DNA from 3 places in the Rossellomorea sp. GQ25 genome. Region 2 is predicted to be linked to each of the others. Evidence: riboswitches for the same ligand, from Rfam matches in the RefSeq annotation. Region 2 holds a riboswitch; each other region holds the start of a gene.
What was found. Region 2 has a riboswitch for S-adenosylmethionine ahead of metE (5-methyltetrahydropteroyltriglutamate--homocysteine S-methyltransferase). Riboswitches for the same ligand answer to the same signal wherever they lie in the genome.
Positions count from the first base shown of each region.

Region 1: another riboswitch for S-adenosylmethionine. It lies ahead of AC6CIB_RS04555 (methionine biosynthesis PLP-dependent protein); the one in region 2 lies ahead of metE (5-methyltetrahydropteroyltriglutamate--homocysteine S-methyltransferase).
Region 3: another riboswitch for S-adenosylmethionine. It lies ahead of AC6CIB_RS02015 (YezD family protein); the one in region 2 lies ahead of metE (5-methyltetrahydropteroyltriglutamate--homocysteine S-methyltransferase).

Region 1 is NZ_JCAXEQ010000001.1:831,078-834,340, reverse strand. Features, by position in the region: T-box leader at 11-252, shown strand; gene AC6CIB_RS04560 (tryptophan--tRNA ligase) at 313-1,311, shown strand; SAM riboswitch class I at 1,535-1,644, shown strand; gene AC6CIB_RS04555 (methionine biosynthesis PLP-dependent protein) at 1,738-2,859, shown strand; gene metC (cystathionine beta-lyase) at 2,852-3,263, shown strand, end outside.
Region 2 is NZ_JCAXEQ010000009.1:11,335-14,597, reverse strand. Features, by position in the region: gene metE (5-methyltetrahydropteroyltriglutamate--homocysteine S-methyltransferase) at 1-1,977, opposite strand, end outside; cobalamin riboswitch at 2,131-2,315, opposite strand; SAM riboswitch class I at 2,391-2,501, opposite strand; gene AC6CIB_RS20835 (hypothetical protein) at 2,598-2,795, opposite strand; gene thiC (phosphomethylpyrimidine synthase ThiC) at 2,773-3,263, opposite strand, start outside.
Region 3 is NZ_JCAXEQ010000001.1:368,113-371,375, forward strand. Features, by position in the region: gene AC6CIB_RS01995 (acyl-CoA dehydrogenase family protein) at 1-49, shown strand, start outside; gene fabG (3-oxoacyl-ACP reductase FabG) at 71-829, shown strand; gene AC6CIB_RS02005 (MaoC family dehydratase N-terminal domain-containing protein) at 851-1,300, shown strand; gene AC6CIB_RS02010 (MaoC/PaaZ C-terminal domain-containing protein) at 1,297-1,698, shown strand; SAM riboswitch class I at 1,862-1,967, shown strand; gene AC6CIB_RS02015 (YezD family protein) at 2,054-2,209, shown strand; gene AC6CIB_RS02020 (phosphoadenylyl-sulfate reductase) at 2,309-3,007, shown strand; gene cysP (sulfate permease) at 3,023-3,263, shown strand, end outside.

The sequences.
Region 1 (3,263 bases), on a different contig from region 2:
CATTAAATAGTTAAATGCGATGAGGAAGAAGAGTAGACGAACGAAACATTTCAGAGAGCTGATGGCTGGTGAGAATCAGTATGGTGAAATCGTTGAATGGGCTTTTGAGCATCCAAGCTGAAAATAAGTAGGTTATGGCGAAGGGTCTCACCGATAAAAGAGACGATGTATCGAAGGCGACTTCTGTACAGATGAGTGCGTTTACACAATGTAAGCGAATGAAGGTGGCACCACGGGTTTCTCGTCCTTTTTCAGAGGATGAGAAGCCCTTTTTGTGTTTATTTTTATTATTTTTCAGCGGAGGGAATTGTTATGAAAAAACAAGTTCTGACTGGTATTAAACCAACAGGCCGTATTCATTTAGGGAATTATATTGGTGCAATCAAACCGGCATTACGATTGGCAGAGAATCAATCCTACAACACAGCTTATTTTGTAGCGGATTATCATGGTTTAACAAAAATACATGATCCGCATGAAATGAAACAACTATCTTATGGAGTGGCCGCAGCTTGGTTAGCATTAGGATTGAATCCTGAGAGGGCGGTCTTTTACCGTCAATCCGATGTACCTGAAATCTTTGAATTGAGCTGGATCCTGTCTTGTTTTGCACCTAAAGGATTAATGAATCGCGCCCATGCATATAAATCAATGGTTGAAGAAAATCATTCCGCGGGCAGGGAGGTGGATGCGGGCGTCAACATGGGATTATTCACCTACCCGATCTTGATGGCGGCAGATATCCTTCTATTCCAAACAGAACTGGTTCCTGTTGGGAAAGATCAAATTCAGCATGTTGAAATTGCAAGGGATATAGCAGAAACCTTTAATAAGCAATATGGAGAAACATTTGTCATCCCTGAATATATCATTCAAAAAGAAACTGCCGTTCTCCCTGGACTAGACGGTCGTAAGATGAGTAAAAGTTATAACAACACCATTCCATTATTTGAAGAACCAAAAAAGCTTCAAAAATTAATCAATAAAATCAAAACAGATTCTTCATCCCCGGAAGAGCCTAAGGATTCTGATTCATCAATCATATTTTCGCTCTATAAAGAATTTGCTACATCCGATCAAGTTGAAGAATTGAGAAGGAGATTTCAAGGAGGAATAGGATGGGGAGAAGCGAAAAAAGAGCTCTTTCAAGTCATGAATTCCTTTATCGAAGAACCGCGATCCAAATATGAAGAACTAATAGCACACCCCCAAAGGCTGGATGCCATTTTACAAGAAGGAGCCGAAAAAGCAAGAGAAAAAACGATTCCATTTATGAAGGAAATTAAAAGAAAAATAGGGATTTTTCATTAAATAAAAAATCGCTCTGTTAAGTTTTGTTGAATCCAATCTTTCATCTGCCGTTTGATTGGAGTGGAATGTGTGCGCCTCCTGCGGAATAGAGGGAGACGAAAAATGCCTCAAAAAAAGGCGTCACTACGTAAATTTTATTTTCGAATAATTCATAATTCTCATTGACATTTGTTCTCCTATGTTATAAGTTATGGGAAAGTTATTTTTCACAATATCATATAGTTTCTTATCAAGAGAGGTAGAGGGACTGGCCCGAAGACACCTCAGCAACCAGCCAAAGTTATAGGTATGGTGCTAATTCCAGCAAGTTGATGTCAACTTGGACGATAAGAGGGAGAACGAACGTACAAAACCTTCTTATTTTCATAAGAAGGTTTTTTTGTTTTTTCCCTTTTCGTTTTCAAGAAAGAAAAGGAGAGAAGAATATTGAAAAAACATATTGATACTTTGCTTGTCCAGGCAGGTAATCGGAAGGATCCTGCAACGGGTGCCGTCAGCCTGCCCATTCATCTATCGACAGCTTATGAACATAAAGGGATCGGCCAATCGACAGGCTATGATTACACGAGAACTGGAAATCCAACACGCAGCACCTTAGAGGAAGCTCTTACTCTATTGGAGGAGGGGTACAGAGGATTTGCCTTCAGTTCGGGGATGGCCGCGATTCAGGCAATCCTTGGCTTATTCTCAAGCGGGGATGAATTGATTGTATCGAAAGACCTTTACGGCGGAAGCTACCGTTTATTCCTACAGTATGAAGCGCAATATAGTATCAAATTTCATTTTGTTGACACAAGTGATGCTGGCTCCATAGAAGAACAAATTTCTAACAGAACCAAGGCCATTTTCCTTGAAACGCCAACCAATCCATTGATGAATGAAGCAAGTATTTCTGAGGTTGCTGGAATTGCCAAGCATAACGGATTGCTTTTAATTGTTGATAATACCTTCTACACCCCTGTTCTGCAAAAGCCTCTCACTGAGGGAGCAGACATTGTTATTCACAGCGCCACGAAATACTTAGGGGGCCATAATGACGTGCTGGCAGGTGTGGTGATCGTAAACACAGAGGAGTTGGCGGAAAAAATCTATACCATTCAAAATTCAATCGGCGCGGTTCTCGCACCATTTGATTGTTGGCTCTTATTAAGAGGGATGAAAACCCTTAGTCTCAGAATGGCTCAGCATGAAAAAAACGCAAGAAAACTAGCAAAATATCTTGAAGAGCATGAATGTGTAACGGACGTTTTATATCCGGGAAAAGGCGGCATGCTTTCCTTTCGTATCGCAAAGGAAGAATGGGTTGCTCCCTTTCTCCGCCACTTAAAAGTTATTACGTTTGCTGAAAGTTTAGGAGGGGTTGAAAGCTTTATCACCTATCCCGCTACCCAAACACATGCAGACATTCCTGTAGATGAACGAAATAAGTTGGGTATCTGCAACAGACTCCTGCGGTTTTCTGTAGGGATTGAATTTATTGATGACCTGATTGAAGACTTGGAGAATGTTTTTCATCAAATGGAAAAAGAGGTGCTTACGTATGAGTAAAAAACCATTTTCACTTCAAACGTCACTCATTCATTCTCACGGATTTGATAAAGAGACAGGAGCGGTCTCTACGCCGATTCAACATGCAACAACCTTTCATCAACAGGATTTTGATCAATATGGAACGTATGACTACAGCCGTTCGGGAAATCCGACGAGGGAAACCGTTGAAGAAACGATCGCCGAATTGGAAGGCGGGATAAGGGGCTTTGCCTTTTCATCCGGAATGGCGGCAATCTCCACAAGCTTCTTATTATTGTCGAGTGGAGACCACGTTCTCGTATCAGAAGAAGTGTACGGTGGGACATACAGAATGATTACCGAGGTCCTCACTAAGTTTGGGATTGAATACTCATTTGTGAACATGAAGGATTTACATGAAGTGGCTTGTTCAATCAAGCACA
Region 2 (3,263 bases):
GGCATCTATAATATCTTCAAAATCCGAATAGCACATATGTGTATGGACCTGGGTTTCGTTCTGTACAGAAGAAGTGGCCAATTTGAAAGCATAAACGGCAGCCCTAAGATATTCCTCCCAATGTTCACTCTTTAAAGGCAGTCCTTCCCTAAGTGCCGGCTCATCGACTTGTATCATACGAATCCCATTGGCTTCTAATTCCTCTATCTCCTTTTGAAGAGACAGTGCGATTTGATTAGCAACTTCATATCGTGATACATCATTCCGAACAAATGACCAGTTTAGAATCGTGATAGGACCAGTTAGCATCCCTTTAACCGGTTTATCGGTTAATGATTGAGCATATACCGTTTCTTTAACGGTCATGGGTTCTTTATAATTCACATCTCCGTATATGAGTGGTGGCTTCACACATCTGGAACCGTAGGATTGTACCCATCCAAACTTCGTAAATTGAAAACCTTCTAATTTTTCACCAAAAAATTCAACCATATCCGTCCGTTCGAATTCACCATGTACAAACACATCAAGGCCTATTTGTTCCTGAATTTCAATCCAACGATTTATTTCTGCATGAATAAATTGCTGATACTCCCCATCAGAAAGTTCTCCCTTTCTCCATTTCAACCTCTCTCTTCTTACTTCCTGGGTTTGAGGAAAACTGCCGATTGTAGTAGTAGGTAGAAAAGGTAAAGAAAAGTACTTGGCTTGTTCCAGTTTACGAACATGGTAAGAATCCTTTCTCCCCACATTATTGGGATGCAATTTTTCAACCTCTTCCCGCACCTTACTATTATTGCGCAGTGGTGATTCGTTTAAATTCTTAATGCCTGTTACACTTTGTGCGATTTCTTCTTCAATGGTTTCAGATCCGTCACGAACCCCCTTTGTTAAAATAGTGATTTCATGTATTTTCTCATCAGCAAATGATAGAGCGTCAATGAGGGGTGTACCAAGTGTTTCTTCATTCTGCAAGGTTACTGGTACATGTAATAAACTGCATGATGGTTGTATGATCAAGCGATCGCTTGGAACATACCCTGCAATGAACGATAGAAGGGAATGGGTATCAGCAAGGTTACTCCTCCAAATATTTCTCCCATCAAGAATGCCGGCAGCCAAAATTTTATCCTTAGGAAAACCAAATTTCTTCAGCGCAGCCAAATTTTCTCCACGATCATGCACAAAATCTATCCCTATGCCATCTACCGGGAGGGTTAACACCCGTTGATACCTTTCCAAACTATCATAATAGGTTTGAAGGATGATTTTTAACCCGGGGCAGGACTCTTTAAGTGTTTGATAGACTTCTTTGAATTGCTCCATCTCTTCATCCCCGCTAGAGGTGCACAATATCGGTTCATCCATTTGTACCCACTCCACACCCTCTTCCTGTAATTCACGCAGTACTTCGGCATAAAGAGGGACAAATCGATCAACAAGGGTTTTATAATCCCCGGTTTCATACCCTTTAGACAACTTCACAAAAGTGAAAGGACCTAAGATAACCGGTTTACCTTCTATACCTAGTTTTTCTTTTGCCTCTCTAAAAAAAAGCAGGGGACGGTTTTCCACCAACTCAGGTACGATCCCATCAAGTTCAGGCACGAGATAGTGATAGTTGGTGTTAAACCATTTTGTCATTTCTAATGCCACCGTGTCCTTCGCGCCTCTAGCCATTTCAAAATACGTTTCAAGAGAGACCTTCCCCCCACTATAATGAAACCTCTTGGGAACCAAACCGAACATGACGGCTGTATCAAGCACATGATCATATAAGCTGAAATCTCCAACCGGAATCAAATCAATTCCCTGATCCCTCTGTTTCTTTACATGATTGATGCGAATTTCTTCCATTTGTTTCAAAAAGGTATCTTTTTCAATTTTCCCTCCCCAATACTGCTCTAGCGTCTTTTTCCATTCACGCTTCTCACCGATCCTTGGATATCCTAAATTTGAACTGATCACCTTACTCATTCATTCCTCACTCCTTATTTTGATATGATTGTCATCAACAAAAAAATCTCCCTTTCAAAATGAAAGAGAGATTCATACGCATCACTAACTGGAGTTGAGACAAGCTTTTTTTCTCAACACGTATTCCTCACCCCTCTCTATATCCACGTAGAGCATAAGCGCATACAACAGGCAGGTCTCCTGACTTAGGTTCATCGCTTCTTATCCCTTCCCATTTCAACAGAAATAGTGGTTGAATGATAAGTCGCTCCCCATCACAGTGGCGGGACCGTGCCGGATTTTCACCGGTCTTCCCTTTTAGCTGAGCATGACTCAGCACCTATTGCATTGGTCTATTTAATTTTCCTTCTTTCTTAAAAACGAAAAACCCTCTCTAACTACTATAGAGAGGGTTTCATGTTAATTAGAATCCTCTCTTATTTTCCAAAGCAATCTGCTTTGCAGGAATTAGCACCTTTTCAACACATCGGTTGAATGGTTGCCGGGTTTCACAGGGCCAGTCCCTCCACCACTCTCAATAAGAGTTAATATATATTCATTTACTATTCCGAAATTTGTAATAATCGTAGCACGGTAAATATAAGCTGTCAAAAGAAATTTAATCTCAAGATTGTATTTTCCTAATAATAGGTACTTTCTACATAATGACATTTGATGCATGACCTTGTTACTTCAGTCTCATAGAAGACATGCCTGCAATTGTCCTGAATGCTCTTCACTTCTTTTTCAAGTTGATTGATTCTCTGATTTAGTATGGATATTTCTTTCTTTAATTTGAGAACATGACAGACAGGTTTATCGATAGATGTTTGATCCATTTTCGACAAACTCCTTCGATTTTTCTATCAGTCCTCTTTCTATATCTTTTTGGGCATCATCAAGATTGGTTGCCTTCATTCCCCTGATATCATGTGAAATTCTCATTGAACAAAACTTCGGTCCACACATTGAACAAAAATGGGCCGTTTTTGCCCCCTCAGCAGGAAGAGTTTCATCATGATACTCTCTTGCACGCTCCGGATCCAGGGATAAATTAAATTGATCATTCCATCTAAATTCAAATCGAGCCTTAGAAACAGCATTATCTCTAACTTGTGCCCCTGGATGCCCTTTCGCTAAATCCGCTGCATGTGCTGCTATTTTATAAGCAATGACACCCTCTCTCACATCATCTTTATTCGGTAATCCCAGATGCTCTTTAGGTGTTACATAGCACAGCATAGCTGTTCCAAACCAGCCGATCATGGCCGCCCCTATGGCAGAAGTGATGTGATCATACCCCGGTG
Region 3 (3,263 bases), on a different contig from region 2:
TTCACGGAATCTATTAAAAGGGCATGTGAAAGTGGGTCAATTTGTTTAAAGCGATAGGGAGGTATTGTGAATGGGTGAAAGATTCAGAGGGAAAGTAGCTTTAGTAACAGGCGGGAGTCGGGGGATCGGTAAAGCGATTGCCAAGCTCTTTGCAGAAGAAGGGGCAAAGGTTGCCATCATTGACGTGAATGAAGAGGCACTGATGGAAGTCAGTAAGGAATTGGGAGAGTATAAAATATTTATAAGAGTTGCGAATGTAATAGAATTCAAGGAAGTAGAAGAGGCCGTCAACGAAGTCTTTGAAACTTTCGGCTCCGTTGATATAGTCGTCAACAATGCAGGAGTCATCAGAGACAACCTGCTATTTAAAATGACCGATACAGATTGGCAAACGGTCATGGATGTGCATTTGAAAGGATCATTTAACGTAGCGAAAGCAGCGCAAGGTTATATGGTGAAGAACAGGTATGGCCGTATGATTAATATCTCTTCTACATCTGCACTTGGTAACCGGGGACAGGCAAATTACGCTACGGCTAAAGCAGGTCTTCAAGGCTTAACGAAAACTTTGGCAATAGAGCTTGGTCCTCTGGGGATTACGACCAATGCAGTAGCCCCCGGATTCATAGAAACGGAAATGACTAGAGAAACGGCGAAGCGAATCGGGATTACCTTTGAACAACTGGTGGAAGCGAGTCTTCAAGGAATTCCTGTAGGAAGAAGCGGGCAGCCGGAAGATATAGCGAATGCAGTGGCGTTTTTTGCGGATGAAAGATCGTCATTCGTTAATGGACAAGTCCTCTACGTAGCTGGAGGGCCGAAAGCCTAAAGGGAGAAAGAGGTGAAGGATATGTTTCAATCTTATATTGGTAAACGTTCAACTTCCATAGAAAATTGTGTTGAAAATGGAGCGGTCCGTAAGTTTGCCGAAGCCATCGGTGATCCACGTCCCATTTATGTGGATGAAGAAGCAGGTAAACGGTCTAGATACAGGGGGAATATCGCTCCCCCCACTTTTCCTAGAGTGTTCGACTACGGAACGATTGAAGGTTTTCATTTACCGAACGTCGGGTTAATTCATGGGGAACAATCTTTTCACTATGAAAGACCACTGAAGGTCGGGGAAAGGATTCAGTGTTATACGGAGATAAAAGATTACTATGAGCGGAAAGGATCGGGTGGAACACTTGGTTTTCTTGTGATAGAAGACATCGGTGAAGATTCTGGAGGGAATAGGATTTTCACCTCTGAGGCGATTGTCATTATCACTGAAACGGTTAGAGAGAGGTTGGGAAAATGACTAAACTATCATCCCTTACTATAGATGAAACCCTTCCCTTTGTTGAATTAGCTCCAGTCTCGAGAATCGACTTAATCAAATATGCAGGAGCATCGGGGGATTATAACCCCATTCATACGATCGATGAGGAAGCCCTTAAACTGGGGCTTCCAGGAATCATTGCTCATGGCATGTGGACAATGGGCAATATCTCCAAGCTTTTTAGTGATCATTATGAAGAAGGATTTATCAAAGAGTACACCGTCCGCTTTAAAGGGATGGTTTTCTTGGACGATGTCATTACATTGATTGCAGAAGTATCAAAAAAACAGGATAATCTCTTGCATTTTAACGTCTATGCCGTCAACCAGGATCAGAAGAAAGTGATCGAAGGTAAATTGATGTTTCAATTATTTTGATCATTCAGATGAAAATAGTGTCCTATAGCGTTTATAAAGCGAATAGAAATAAAGAGAATTAAGCTTTTTGAAAAAAATAAGTCAAAAGACATAAATCCGATCGAAAAACTCGGGTTGACTTCTCTGTAGAATATGATATTATTTAGAATATTAAAATTAATAACTCTTATCCAGAGTGGTGGAGGGATCTGGCCCCGCGAAGCCCAGCAACCTACGTTATGTAAGGTGCTAATTCCAGCAAAATGTGAAGTCATTTTGGAAGATAAGGTATCCTTACCTGAACAACTTTCCAAAATGGAGGGTTGTTTTTTTCATTCATGATTTTTCTGGATAAGATGAAAATGGGGGGAATCATGTGGCTAAAGAAAAAAATCAAGAAGCAGAGAATGATGTAGTAGTCGAGAAGATCACTTCAATGTTGAAGACGATGAGTTTTGGATCGATTACCATTGTGGTTCAGGACGGTAAAGTCATTCAATTGGAGAAAAACGAGAAAGTGCGAATTAAATAAGCTGACTAGACAAACTAGAGGCGCATAACACAGATAAAGGAAATCCCTATATCTTGTTATCGCCTCTTTTTGTTTGGATGAGCGGGAAAGGGGTGTATCATGTTAACCTATCAAACTTGGAAAAAACCATCCATCCAATTTGAAATTGATCCGGTCTATAAAGGAGCGTTAAACGTCCTTGAGTGGGCGTATGACCATTATGGTGAAAGTGTCGTATATGCATGCAGTTTTGGCATAGAAGGGATCGTATTAATCGATCTCCTAACCAAAGTACAACCGAAAGCAACCATAGTATTTCTTGATACAGGTGTTCATTTCAAGGAAACCTATGAAACGATTGAAAAGGTGAAGGAGAAATATCCTGGTATCACCATTCATATGAAAAAGCCTGAATTAACGCTCCAAGAGCAAGCAGTAACATATGGAGATAAGTTGTGGGAGAGAAACCCGAACCAATGCTGTCAAATTCGAAAGCTTGACCCTTTACAAGATTCCTTATCCAAAGGGAATGCCTGGATTTCAGGATTAAGAAGAGAACAATCACCTACAAGAAGTCAGGTTGAATTCATCAATAAGGATGACAAGTTCCAATCAGTTAAAATTTGTCCTTTAATTCACTGGACCTGGAAGGAGATTTGGAGGTATGTCCATAAGCATAACCTATCCTATAATCCACTTCATGATCAGGGGTATCCAAGTATCGGATGCTTCCATTGTACAACTCCAGCCATAGACATAAAGGATCTCCGCTCCGGAAGATGGAAAGGAAAAGGGAAAACTGAATGCGGTCTTCATTAAAAGAGGTGACATTCTTTGCTTGAAATATTCGCCCTGATCATAAGTTTGTTCTTCGCTATGAACATTGGTGCCAGCGGAGCGGCAGCATCGATGGGGGTTGCATATGGTGCAGGAGCAATAAAAAACATCAAGAATTCTTTATGGATCTGCGCTGCAGGTGTCCTGAGCGGAGCGGTTTTAGGTGGTGGAGAAGTAGTTAAAACCATTAGTTCAGGGATTATCCCGGAACATGTACTCTCCATCAAAATCGTGGTCA